DNA from 2 places in the Fictibacillus sp. EA-CB0309 genome. Region 2 is predicted to be linked to the other one. Evidence: riboswitches for the same ligand, from Rfam matches in the RefSeq annotation. Region 2 holds a riboswitch; the other holds the start of a gene.
What was found. Region 2 has a riboswitch for S-adenosylmethionine ahead of metK (methionine adenosyltransferase). Riboswitches for the same ligand answer to the same signal wherever they lie in the genome.
Positions count from the first base shown of each region.

Region 1: another riboswitch for S-adenosylmethionine. It lies ahead of ACEWFH_RS01705 (methionine ABC transporter ATP-binding protein); the one in region 2 lies ahead of metK (methionine adenosyltransferase).

Region 1 is NZ_CP169271.1:265,307-271,609, reverse strand. It holds gene pdxT (pyridoxal 5'-phosphate synthase glutaminase subunit PdxT) at 1-464, shown strand, start outside; T-box leader at 502-717, shown strand; partial or broken gene serS (serine--tRNA ligase) at 785-2,058, shown strand; tRNA gene ACEWFH_RS01710 (tRNA-Ser) at 2,160-2,252, shown strand; SAM riboswitch class I at 2,731-2,838, shown strand; gene ACEWFH_RS01705 (methionine ABC transporter ATP-binding protein) at 2,907-3,920, shown strand; gene ACEWFH_RS01700 (methionine ABC transporter permease) at 3,913-4,575, shown strand; gene ACEWFH_RS01695 (MetQ/NlpA family ABC transporter substrate-binding protein) at 4,815-5,630, shown strand; gene ACEWFH_RS01690 (deoxynucleoside kinase) at 5,681-6,303, opposite strand, start outside.
Region 2 is NZ_CP169271.1:1,272,206-1,278,508, forward strand. It holds gene ACEWFH_RS07055 (TetR/AcrR family transcriptional regulator) at 1-290, opposite strand, end outside; gene ACEWFH_RS07060 (MFS transporter) at 235-564, opposite strand; gene ACEWFH_RS07065 (MFS transporter) at 543-1,526, opposite strand; partial or broken gene pckA (phosphoenolpyruvate carboxykinase (ATP)) at 1,662-3,244, opposite strand; SAM riboswitch class I at 3,507-3,637, shown strand; gene metK (methionine adenosyltransferase) at 3,799-5,004, shown strand; gene ACEWFH_RS07080 (glycosyltransferase family 4 protein) at 5,358-6,303, opposite strand, start outside.

The DNA.
Region 1 (6,303 bases), 1.0 Mb from region 2:
GCTTGGTTATCCCAGGCGGCGAGAGCACAGCGATGAGACGTTTAATCGATAAATATAACTTTCTTGAACCTTTAAAAGAGTTTGCACAAAATAAACCTGTGTTCGGTACATGTGCAGGGCTGATCTTGATGGCTAAACGCATTCAAGGACAAGACACAGCACATCTTGAATTGATCGATATGACGGTTGAGCGCAATGCGTTCGGGCGTCAGGTGGACAGTTTTGAGGCTGATCTGATGATCCATGGTGTTGGAGAAGATTTTACGGGTGTATTCATCCGTGCGCCATTTATCGTTGAAGTCGGTCCTGAAGTTGAGATTCTTTCTAAACACAACGACAGAATAGTAGCAGCTAAACAAGGGCATTTCCTATGTGCAGCGTTTCATCCGGAACTGACGGACGACTACCGTTTACATCAATATTTTGTAAAAATGGTACAATCCGCTAAAGAAGTAGTTGCATAAAATATAAAAATGCTGTACATTACTATAAAATCATCATAAAAAATCAATGACAGGAACTAGTAGCGAAAATGACTTTGTCTAGAGAGTCGGTGGCTGGTGAAAACCGATCAAAGCGTTTTGTGAATCCATCCTCGAGTGAGAAGCCGAAATGAAGTAAGCTTTTCCGGTGAAGAACCGTTACATGTAAATGAGCCGGCAATAGATGTATCTATTGCAACTAGGGTGGCAACGCGGGTTAACTCTCGTCCCTATTTCTAATTCACATTAGAAATAGCGGGCGGGAGTTTTTTGATTTTTATTAACCAAAGGAGGAAATACAAATGTTAGATTTGAAATTTGTTCGTGCCAATTTTGAAGAAGTAAAAGAAAAATTATCTGCTCGAGGTGAAGATCTATCTGGATTGGATCAGTTCGAGGCGTTAGATCAGCGTCGACGTGAGTTGATCGGTGAGACGGAAGCTCTTAAATCTAAGCGTAATGAAGTTTCTAAGCAAGTAGCAGAATTTAAGCGTGAGAAAAAGACGCGGATCACCTGATCACAGAGATGCGTGAAGTAGGCGATAAGATTAAAACGATGGACGATGAACTTCGTAAAGTAGAAGAAGACCTTCACGCTATCATGCTGACGCTGCCTAACATACCGCATGAAAGTGTTCCTGTTGGTGAGACAGAGGATGATAACATTCCTGTTCGTCACTGGGGTGAAGTACCGGAATTTGCTTTTGAAGCAAAAGCGCATTGGGATATCGCTACTGACTTGAACATCGTTGATTTTGAACGTGGAGCGAAGGTTACAGGAAGCCGTTTCGCTTTCTATAAAGGTCTTGGAGCACGATTAGAGCGAGCGTTAATCAACTTCATGATGGACCTTCATGAAGACGAACACGGTTATACAGAAGTGCTGCCACCATACATGGTAAATCGTCAAAGCATGACAGGTACAGGACAGCTGCCAAAGTTTGAAGAAGACGCGTTTAAGATCCGCGAAGAAGATTATTTCTTAATCCCGACTTCTGAAGTTCCTGTCACGAACATGCACCGTGAAGAGATTTTAACATCTGATGAACTGCCGATCACATATGCAGCATACAGCGCATGTTTCCGTTCTGAAGCAGGTTCTGCAGGACGCGACACACGCGGCTTAATCCGCCAGCATCAGTTCAATAAAGTAGAGCTTGTTCGCTTCGTTAAACCAGAAGATTCTTATGACGAGCTTGAAAAGCTTACAGGACATGCTGAAAAAGTACTACAGCTTCTAAACCTGCCGTACCGTGTACTTAGCATGTGTACAGCTGACTTAGGATTCACAGCTGCTAAAAAGTACGATATTGAAGTATACCTGCCAAGCTACAGCGAGTACCGCGAGATTTCTTCTTGCTCTAACTTTGAAGACTTCCAAGCGCGCCGTGCACAAATTCGTTTCCGCCGCGATGCGAAAGGGAAGCCAGAATTCGTTCACACGCTTAACGGATCTGGGTTAGCGATCGGACGTACAGTCGCTGCAATCTTAGAAAACTACCAGCAAGAAGACGGCACGGTTGTGATTCCAGAAGTGCTTCGACCATACATGGGTAATAAGGAAGTCATTAAGTAAAATAACGAGAGGGAAATTCCCTCTCTTTTTTTGAACTTTTTTCTCAAAAAGCGTTGACACTATATTTGTCTCCATGTTAATATAGTTCTTGTCAGTCACACGGAGGTATACCCAAGTCCGGCTGAAGGGATCGGTCTTGAAAACCGACAGGGGTTTAACGACCCGCGGGGGTTCGAATCCCTCTACCTCCTCCATATACATATTCAAACCACTTGATCTCGCATCAGGTGGTTTTTTTGTTGTGTTTTTTGATGAACGAGTGTCGAATTTGGCAAAAGACTCAATTCCATCAATTTAGACTCAATAATCTCTAAAAAGACTCAATTCCGTCATTTACAAATGCTCTATTCTAAAAGGTGGATGCTTTCAAACTCATTTTTATTTTCTTCTTTGACAGTTGATTGGAGTGCAAGGTGCGAGACTACGGCTAGGACAGGAGGGCAGGTGAGACACTTAAAAGTGAAACGTTACGAATGTGGCTCACCGCCTGCCCCGCGGAAAGCGAGCACCTGGAGCGGAGATTAACTACTTTCAAAAGCAACAATAGCCAAAAAAACGTTCCCTTTCCACCACAGCATTGTAAGCGCTAACACTTCAAAGTGATAAAATTTAGTATTGACAGAACTTTTAGACAGGGAGTATGATGACAACTATACTTAATTCAATATGTAATGCTTATTAAGAGAGACCGAGGGATCAGGCCCTATGACGTCCGGCAACCTCCATTTTGGAACGGTGCCACTTCCTGCAGGATGATATGTTCATTCTGGAAGATAAGTCGATGTTTGCTTATTCGCCCTCTTCCATGGAATGAAGAGGGCTTTTTTATATGTTGAGGAGGAAGACAGATGATCGAGGTTAGAGATGTAACCAAAATATATAAAGCAAAAGGAAAAGAAATTGTTGGAGTAAAAAACGTGTCACTATCCATAGACAAAGGGGAGATCTTTGGCATTGTCGGCTATAGCGGTGCCGGGAAAAGTTCGCTCCTTCGCTGTCTCAATCTATTGGAAAAACCAACATCAGGTGACATACTCATCGACGGAGTATCGATTACAACGTTAGGGAAAAAGGAGCTGCGAGAAGAGCGGCTTAAGATCGGCATGATTTTTCAGCACTTTTATCTGATCAGTGCAAAAACTGTGTTTGAAAATATCGCGTTTGCTTTAAAAGCAGCAGGAAAAACGAGGGATGAGATCAATCGTAAAACGCTAGAGCTGTTGAAAATGGTTGGATTAGAAAATCAAAAAGGTCAATATCCATCTCAGTTAAGCGGCGGACAGAAGCAGCGAGTTGGTATTGCAAGAGCTTTGGCGAATGACCCGAAGGTATTGCTTTGTGACGAAGCTACATCAGCACTTGATCCAAATACTACAAAATCCATCCTATCGCTCTTAAAATCGATCAATAAAAAGTTAGGCATTACGATTGTACTCATCACGCATGAGATGGAAGTCGTAAAAGAGATTTGTCACCGTATGGCTGTCATGCAGGATGGCGAGATTATCGAGTCGGGTGATGTGTATAACATCTTTGCAAACCCTGAAAAAGCATTAACGAAAACATTTATCAGTTCCGTTATACAAATGGATCTACCTGAGCCATTGCTGAAAAATAGAAAAGGGACCGTGATTAAGATTCAATTTAAGGGAGCGATCGCAGAAGAAGCCGTTGTTTCTGAGCTCTTCCAAAACTTTAAGGTAAAAGGAAATATCCTTCACGGAAAGATTGAATATATCCAAGAAACACCCCTCGGAATCTTTATTATGGAACTGATTGGTGATGAAACAGAAGTAAAACGAGCGATTGCGTATATTGAAAGTCGTATAGAAAATCTTGAGGTGGTGAAGAACGTTGCTTGATTCGATAGTTAACATTCTGCCAGATTTAAATAAAGCATTTTTTGAAACGTTATACATGGTTGCCATATCATTAGGCGTTTCTTTGGTCGTTGGACTCCCACTCGGAATCATCCTTTTCGTTACGGATAAGGGCTTGCTGTTTGAAAATGCGTTAGTAAAACAAACGGCAGGGATAGTAGTCAACTTGATTCGCTCAGTACCGTTCATCATTCTGCTAGTTGCTCTGTTACCGCTAACACAGCTCATCACAGGGACAACGATTGGACCTACTGCAGCATCCGTTTCTTTGTCTGTTGCAGCGATTCCGTTCTTTGCCCGACTCGTAGAGACTTCTTTACGAGAAATCGATAAAGGTGTAATAGAAGCCGCCGTTGCTGTCGGAGCAACACCATGGATGATCATTCGGGAAGTACTTCTTCCTGAAGCAAAACCAGGCATTGTTCAAGCCATAACAGTAACCGCGATCAGCTTATTAGGCTATTCAGCAATGGCAGGTATTGTCGGCGGTGGAGGGATCGGAGACTTTGCGATTCGCTTTGGGTACTATCGATATGACAACACGATCATGATTACAACCGTCGTCTTATTGATTGTGATCGTTCAGCTGATGCAAGTCATCGGAGACGGTGTGGCCAAAGCTGTAAATAAAAGATAGGGCTGAGAGACACTCAGAATTGTATGCTGTTTTTAGTTCTGTTTTTAAATTCTTCATTGATAAGTTGATTGAAGTGGAAGATGCGAGACTCCTGCGGGACAGGCGGGCAGGTGAGACACTTAAAAGTGAAACGTACGAATGTGGCTCACCGCCTGCCCCGCGGAAAGCGAGCATCTGAAACGGAAATCAACTACTTTCAAAAGCACCAAGTAAATACCAAAACGAAAAAGGGGATCAACATGAAAAAAATCATACTTACACTATTAACAGCACTGCTAGCTTTTGCTTTAGCTGGATGCTCTTCTTCATCAGATGCATCTAAAGACAAGGAAGTAACGCTTGGAGCAACAGCGGGTCCGTATACAGATATGGTCAATAAGGCAATCAAGCCTTCCCTCGAGAAAAAGGGGTATAAAGTTAAGGTCATCGAATTCAGTGATTACATTCAGCCGAACATGGCACTCTCTAAAGGTGATCTGGACGCCAACCTTTTTCAGCACAAAATTTATATGGAAAACTTCGCTAAAGAAAAGAACTTAAAGCTTTCAGAAGTGATTATTGTCCCAACAGCACCTATGGGTTTATACTCTGACAAATTCAAATCGATCGAGGACATTAAAGAAGGCAGTACGTTAGCCATTCCGAACGATCCAGTTAACTTGGCGCGTACCTTAATCATGCTTGAAGACGCGAAGCTGATCACGATCAAAGAAGGAGTAAACCAACTGACTGCATCTGAAAAAGATGTTCAAGACAATCCGAAGAACTTAGTATTCAAACCATTAGAAGCGGCGCAGCTTCCACGTGCTGTACAGAGTGCGGATGTTGCAGCGGTACCAGGTAACTTTGCTCTTGCTGCAAAAATGGACTTACTAGATGCCATTCAATTAGAGAAGATGCCGGATACGTATCGTAACCGCATTGTTGTGAATACAAAAGACGTAGAATCCACTTTTGCAAAAGATATTAAAGAAGTGGTGGAATCAAAAGAGTTTGAAGAAGTGATCGATAAAGAGTTCAAAGGATTCGGCAAACCCGAATGGATGAAGAAATAAGACAAATTAAAAGCCCCGGTCTCAATATTTGAGTACCGGGGCTTTCATACTTATAAGCGAACTTCTCGTTTCGCTTCGATTTTTTGAGCAATTTTTTCAACGATATGATCAATTGATTCAGGATTTTCTCGAAGGTCGTAGTCGTTAATGTTCACGCGAAGCACGGGGCAAGAATTAAAAGACGAAATCCACTTTTCATAGCGGTCGTACATTTCTTCCCAATAAGAAACAGGTGTTTCTTGTTCCATCTTGCGGCCCCTTTTTTGAATACGAGCTAGAATATCGTCAAGAGAACCTTCTAAATAGATCAGACAATCTGGCTGCGGGAAGTATGGTGTCATAACCATTGCTTCAAAAAGGTGAGTATATGTCTCGTAATCCACCTCAGACATATTTCCTTTATCAAAGTGCATGCGTGCAAAGATTCCAGTGTCTTCATAGATAGAACGGTCTTGCACGAATCCGCCGCCATAATCGAACATTCTTTTTTGCTCTTTAAAACGTTCAGCTAAAAAGAAAATCTGGAGGTGAAAGCTCCATCGTTTAAAATCATGATAAAAGTTTTCTAAGTATGGGTTGTTATCCACTTTTTCCATGGATGTACGAAACTTTAATTTTTCAGCCAGTGCATTCGTAAAGGTCGATTTACCTGCTCCGACCATTCCTGCTACTG
Region 2 (6,303 bases):
TTTTTGTAGCTTTCGAATTCGTTGGAAAGAGATTCCCAGATCGAATGGGTGTCAGCTAATTCTTTAATTCCATTACTAAATGATTCATGCATGGATTGCAATACGGATTCAAACAAATCTTCTTTATTGGAAAAGTATGAGTATACGCCACCTCTGCTTAAATCAACGGCATCTATTACATCTTGCATAACAAAAGCTTCGTATCCTTTTTTAGCAAATATCTCTTTAGCCGCATCAAGAATGCTGCGCCTCCGCTGCTCTTTGTGACTTTCTGTTACTTTCGGTGACATATTCTGCTTTTTCCTTTCCAAATGGTTTTCTTAAGAAAAAGGCTATCACACTTATTAAGCATAATCCACAAGAGGATGCCAGGAACAAAGGAACGACGCCTATATAGTTCCCTAGAATTCCACCGGCAAGAGGTCCTACCAAGCTTGAAAACATCATGATGCTTCCTATTGTTCCTAGTGTTCGTCCGCTCATCTCAGAAGGTGTTTCTTTCATAACGGTTGACTGAAACGGAATAAAGACGAACCCTGCTCCTAATGAGCCGATGCAAGCCAAGATAGACGCCCATACAAAAGGCAAGGGAGCTGGAGATAAGTAAGAAAGGCGATGCTTCCGAACCCTAATCCTAATATGAAACAACCACCTATCATACTGTTCACTGCTTTTTTTACCTCAATCTTGCTTAATAAAAGACCTGAAATAATAAACCCAGCACCTGAAGCTGCCATAACAGTTCCGATTAGGCTGGAAGACACCTCTTTAAGCTCTCGAAATAGAATGACAAACTGAGAATCTGCCATCTGCAATACAAACATCATCACGGCCATCAAAATCGTTCCGTAAAGGATAAAAGGAACAGATTTTATAAACAAAAATCCTTCTGCCAATTCTTTTGTAAAACTCTGAGCGGGCTTGTTTTCTGTCGATGTAGTTAGAGATTTGGAAGGATTAACTGGAATCTTAATTAAAAGAAGAGCAGATAGAAAGAAAGATAATGAATCAATAATAAAAATAATTTTCATATCCCAAAGCACAAGAAGAAATCCACTTAATGCGGGTCCTATAATTTTTGTGCCATTTTCAATCAATGAGCTTATAGAGGCTGCTTGCTGCATGTGGTGATTTGGAACGATCTCCTTAAGCTTTCCGTTTTTCGCTGGATTAAAAATAGAAGAACAAACACCTAGTAAAAATAATAACGTGTAGATGTGCCATAATTGATCGGCAAATATCAAACCCATAATAATGAATCCTCTTGCTATATCAGATGCGATCATGATGTGTTTTCTTTCTAAACGATCAGAGAATACCCCTGAGACAGGTCCTAATAACGTCATGGGAATAGCGAGAGATAACACGATCAAAGAAATTTCAAATGGTGTTGCATTCCACTTTAGCCCTACAAGAGTAAAGACGGCTAACATAGAGAGCCAGTCACCAAGGTTTGAAATTAGCTGAGCAGAGATTAAAAAACGATACGGTTTGTTTTGAAGCAGTTTTTCTGAAGATTGTTCCAATTCATCAGCCCCTATAATTAAATTGACATTCATGTCATTATATTAAGTGACAACGGTGTCAGTTTGCAATACAATTTATTCGACAAATACAAAAAACCTCCCATTACAAGAATGGGAGGTTGATGATTCATGTCGTTATACTAATGGTCCAGCTTGTGAAATCTCAGATGAAACGGAATTGAACTTTTCGAAGTTCGCTTTAAATTTAGCAGCAAGTTCTTTTGCTTTCACATCATATTGATCTTGGTCATCCCATGTTTTCTTTGGTTGAAGAACTTGGTCAGGCACACCAGGGCAATGTGTTGGAATATGAAGCCCAAAGATCGGATCTACAACGGTTTCAACAGAAGTTAGCTCACCTTCTAATGCTGCCTGCACCATTGCACGTGTGTGTCCTAAGTTCATACGGCTTCCAACACCGTACTCTCCGCCTGACCAGCCTGTGTTAACAAGGTATACTTGCACATTGTGCTGATCGATTTTCTTTCCAAGCATTTCAGCGTAAACTGTAGCCGGTAATGGAAGGAAAGGTGCTCCAAAGCAAGTTGAGAACGTTGCTTGTGGTGATGTTACACCTCTTTCAGTTCCAGCAAGTTTACTTGTGTATCCAGACAAGAAATGGTACATCGCTTGTTCCTTAGTTAGTTTGCTGATTGGAGGCAATACTCCGAATGCATCAGCCGTTAAGAAGATGATCGTGTTCGGATGACCTGCAACACTTGGTTGAATGATATTTGGAATAGCATCTACTGGATAGGCTGCTCGTGTATTTTCTGTTAATGTGGAGTCCTTGTAATCAGCTACTCTTGAATCTGGATCGATCATTACGTTTTCTAGTACGCTTCCAAAACGGATCGCGTTCCAGATTTGCGGTTCTTTTTCTTTAGATAGATCGATTGTTTTTGCGTAACATCCGCCTTCTATATTGAAGACTCCAGTGTTAGCCCAGCCGTGCTCATCATCCCCGATCAAACGGCGGTTTGGATCAGCGGAAAGTGTAGTTTTTCCAGTTCCAGAAAGACCGAAGAAAAGTGCAACGTCCCCTTCGTTGCCAACGTTTGCTGAACAATGCATGGAAAGAATCCCTTTTTCAGGAAGCATATAGTTCATAACAGAGAATACGGATTTTTTAATTTCACCAGCATATTCTGTTCCACCGATAAGTACGATGCGTCTTTCAAAGGATATGATGATAAATGTTTCAGAGTTTGTTCCATCTTCTGCTGGATTTGCTTGGAATCCAGGTGCTGAAACAACCGTGAACTGTGATTCGTGAGCAGCTAGCTCATCTTGGTTCGGGCGTACAAACATTTGATGAGCAAACAAGTTATGCCAAGCGTACTCGTTAATAACTTGAATTGGAAGGCGATACTCGCGGTCTGCACCAGCAAATCCTTTAAATAGGAATAATTCTTCTTTGCTGCCTAAGTATTGAAGCACTTTTTTGTATAATTTATCAAAGTTTTCAGGTGAAAAAGGTTTATTTACCTTTCCCCAGTCAATTGATTCTTTAACGGAGGCGTCTTCAACGATAAATTTATCCTCAGGGGAACGGCCTGTGTATTTCCCGTAGTAGCTTGAAGAGCTCCTGTGGATGTCAGGATGCCTTCTTTACGCTTAAGAGATTTTTCTACTAAAACCGGAACAGGTAAGTTCTGGTGAGTTGTTTCACGGGTCACAAGTTCATTTAAGGTTGTCGTAAATTCCAAAGTATTCATATCAGACAGTACCATCCTTTATCCTAGAGTGATATATTCGAAAATTAGTATAACACATTAAATTAAATAATGTATACTATTTTATGAAAGTGCATCAAAAAAGTTCGTACTTCACAAAAAAAGATCATAATTCATGAGTATTATCCGTCATATTAAAAACGCTTTCAATAATAACGTCTCAACGTCATAAACTTATTGATATTCCTAGTGTTTTCTATTGACATAGGTGTACCGTTGCGCTATCATATTCCGAGAACGGCTACTCTTATTCTGAGTAGGTGGAGGGACAGGCCCTATGAAACCCAGCAACCGACATGAAAGTGGTGAATGACGATCCACTCGAAATGAAAAGGTGCTAACCTGCAAGGTGAAAATAACCTTGGACAATAAGAGGTTGAAGGCATTTGGATTTATAAACCTTTTCCCTCGTGAATGTATGTGAAACAGGGAAGGGCTTTTTTATGCCTTTTTCAGGTTAAGAACATAAACTGTGCAAAATAGATAAGAATAAAGTACCGTATCATACTGAAAGCAGTTAAAGGGAGGATATTAACTTGTCCAAAAAAGTTAGTCGTCGTTTATTTACATCTGAATCCGTTACAGAAGGACATCCAGATAAAATCTGTGACCAGATCTCAGATGCGATTCTAGATGAAATTTTAGCTAATGATGCCAATGCTCGTGTAGCATGTGAAACATCTGTAACAACAGGTCTAGTACTTGTTGCAGGTGAGATCACAACTTCTACTTATGTAGACATCCCAAAAGTTGTACGTGAGACAATTAAAGAAATCGGTTATGACCGTGCGAAATATGGTTTCGATTCTGAAACGTGTGCAGTATTAACTTCTATCGATGAGCAATCTGCCGATATCGCAATGGGTGTTGACCAAGCTCTTGAAGCAAGAGAAGGTTCTATGACAGATGCTGAGATCGAAGCAATCGGTGCAGGGGACCAAGGTCTTATGTTCGGATTTGCTTGTAACGAAACAGAAGAGCTTATGCCTCTTCCAATCTCACTCGCTCATAAATTATCTCGTCGCCTTACGGAAGTTCGTAAGACTGAAGAGATTCCTTACTTGCGTCCAGATGGAAAAACTCAAGTTACAGTTGAATATGATGAGAACGACAAACCAGTTCGTATCGATACAATCGTAATCTCTACTCAGCATCACCCGGAAAACACGCTTGAAGAAATTCAAAGAGACGTTAAAGAAAAAGTAATCAAGCCAGTTGTTCCTGCTGAGTTAATCGATGAGAACACAAAATACTTCATCAACCCAACAGGCCGTTTCGTAATCGGTGGACCTCAAGGTGACGCTGGTCTTACGGGACGTAAGATCATCGTTGATACTTACGGTGGATATGCTCGTCACGGTGGCGGTGCATTCTCTGGTAAGGATGCTACAAAAGTTGACCGTTCTGCTGCATACGCTGCTCGTTATGTTGCGAAGAACATCGTTGCATCTGGTCTTGCTGACAAAGTTGAAGTTCAGCTTGCGTATGCAATCGGTGTTGCTCAACCAGTATCAATCGCTGTAAACACATTTGAAACAGGTAAAGTTTCTGAAGAAGTTCTTGTAGAACTAGTTCGCAACAACTTCGATCTTCGTCCGGCTGGAATCATCAAGATGCTTGATCTTCGCCGTCCGATCTACAAGCAAACTGCTGCATATGGTCATTTTGGCCGTACAGATGTTGAGCTTCCTTGGGAGAAAACAGATAAAGCAGAAGAGCTTAAGAAACAAGCTAATATTTAATGGTATGTAAAAACAGACTTCCTCTTGGGAGTCTGTTTCTTTTTAAATTAGGTGAAGCATCACGAATGTGAAATTACTAAAATTATCGTGAATATATTTAATTTAATGTGAAATTAATTGGTCCTTCCTTAATTGAAATCATTAAAAAATGGAATTTGTTCCTTAAAAAACATGGATGTTACAGGTGTTCATTTCAGGATTACAACTATTTTATAACAAACAAAAAAGGATTTACTCCGTGAAAATGAGTCAATCCTCTTCTAAAAAGCCTTCAATTATTTAAAATATCTCTGGATCTCAGTAATAAGACCAAAACTCCCCCAACCACATTCTTTTTCTTCAACATGCCGTTTTTATGCAATAATGGTTTTGCTTTTGTTCTTCTTGTATGCAACTTCCTCATAATGCATCAAAAGGTTTCCAAAAATGGCTGACCAAGATTGAGTTAACGCATAATGCCTTGCTTTTAATTTCATAGATTGTAAGAGCATGGGGTCATCCAACAAGGATACTGCATTTTGAATAAACGATTCTGCACTTCCAGCCTCGCAAATTCTACCTGTAAGGCCATCTTGAACGATTTCTTTTACCCCGCCACGATCGGATACGATTGCAGGCAATCCAGATGCCGCTGCTTCAAGAACTACATTGCCGAATGTTTCTGTTGAAGAAGGAAATACAAAAAGGTCTGCTGCAGAATATACACGTGCAAGCTCTTCTCCAGATAGATAACCTGAACAAGTTACATTAGAATATTTCTTTTCCCATTGATCTACCATGTATCTGCTTGGGCCGTCGCCAACAATGAGCCAGTGAACATTTTCTCTTAATGATTGAGGTAATTTACTTATCATTTCATATAGAATCTCTAAATCTTTTTCAGGTGCCAGCCTGCCGACATACAAAAAGATATATTTCTCTGAGATGTTATATTTTTCTCGAACGAGAGAGTCATGATTATGAGGTGTGAACATGTCACAGTCAACTCCTCTTGACCATATTTCAACATTTGTAAAACTTTTACTGTACAGAATTTGCCTCGTTTCTTTACTTGGAACAAAGATTTTTTCAAAAGGTCTATGAAACCATTGAAGGTAACGCCAAAGTAAGGGTGATAGAAATTCAAGATGATAGCATGCAAGGTAGCGGTCAAAATGTGTGTGATAAGAGGCGGCCATGGGAATGTTTTCTTTCTTGCCGTAACGCATTCCGAATAGACCGATATTAAAAGGAGTAGCAACATGAAGGAGGTCAGGGTTAAATTTATTTAGTTCACTATTCAGCGCACGCAATTGGGGA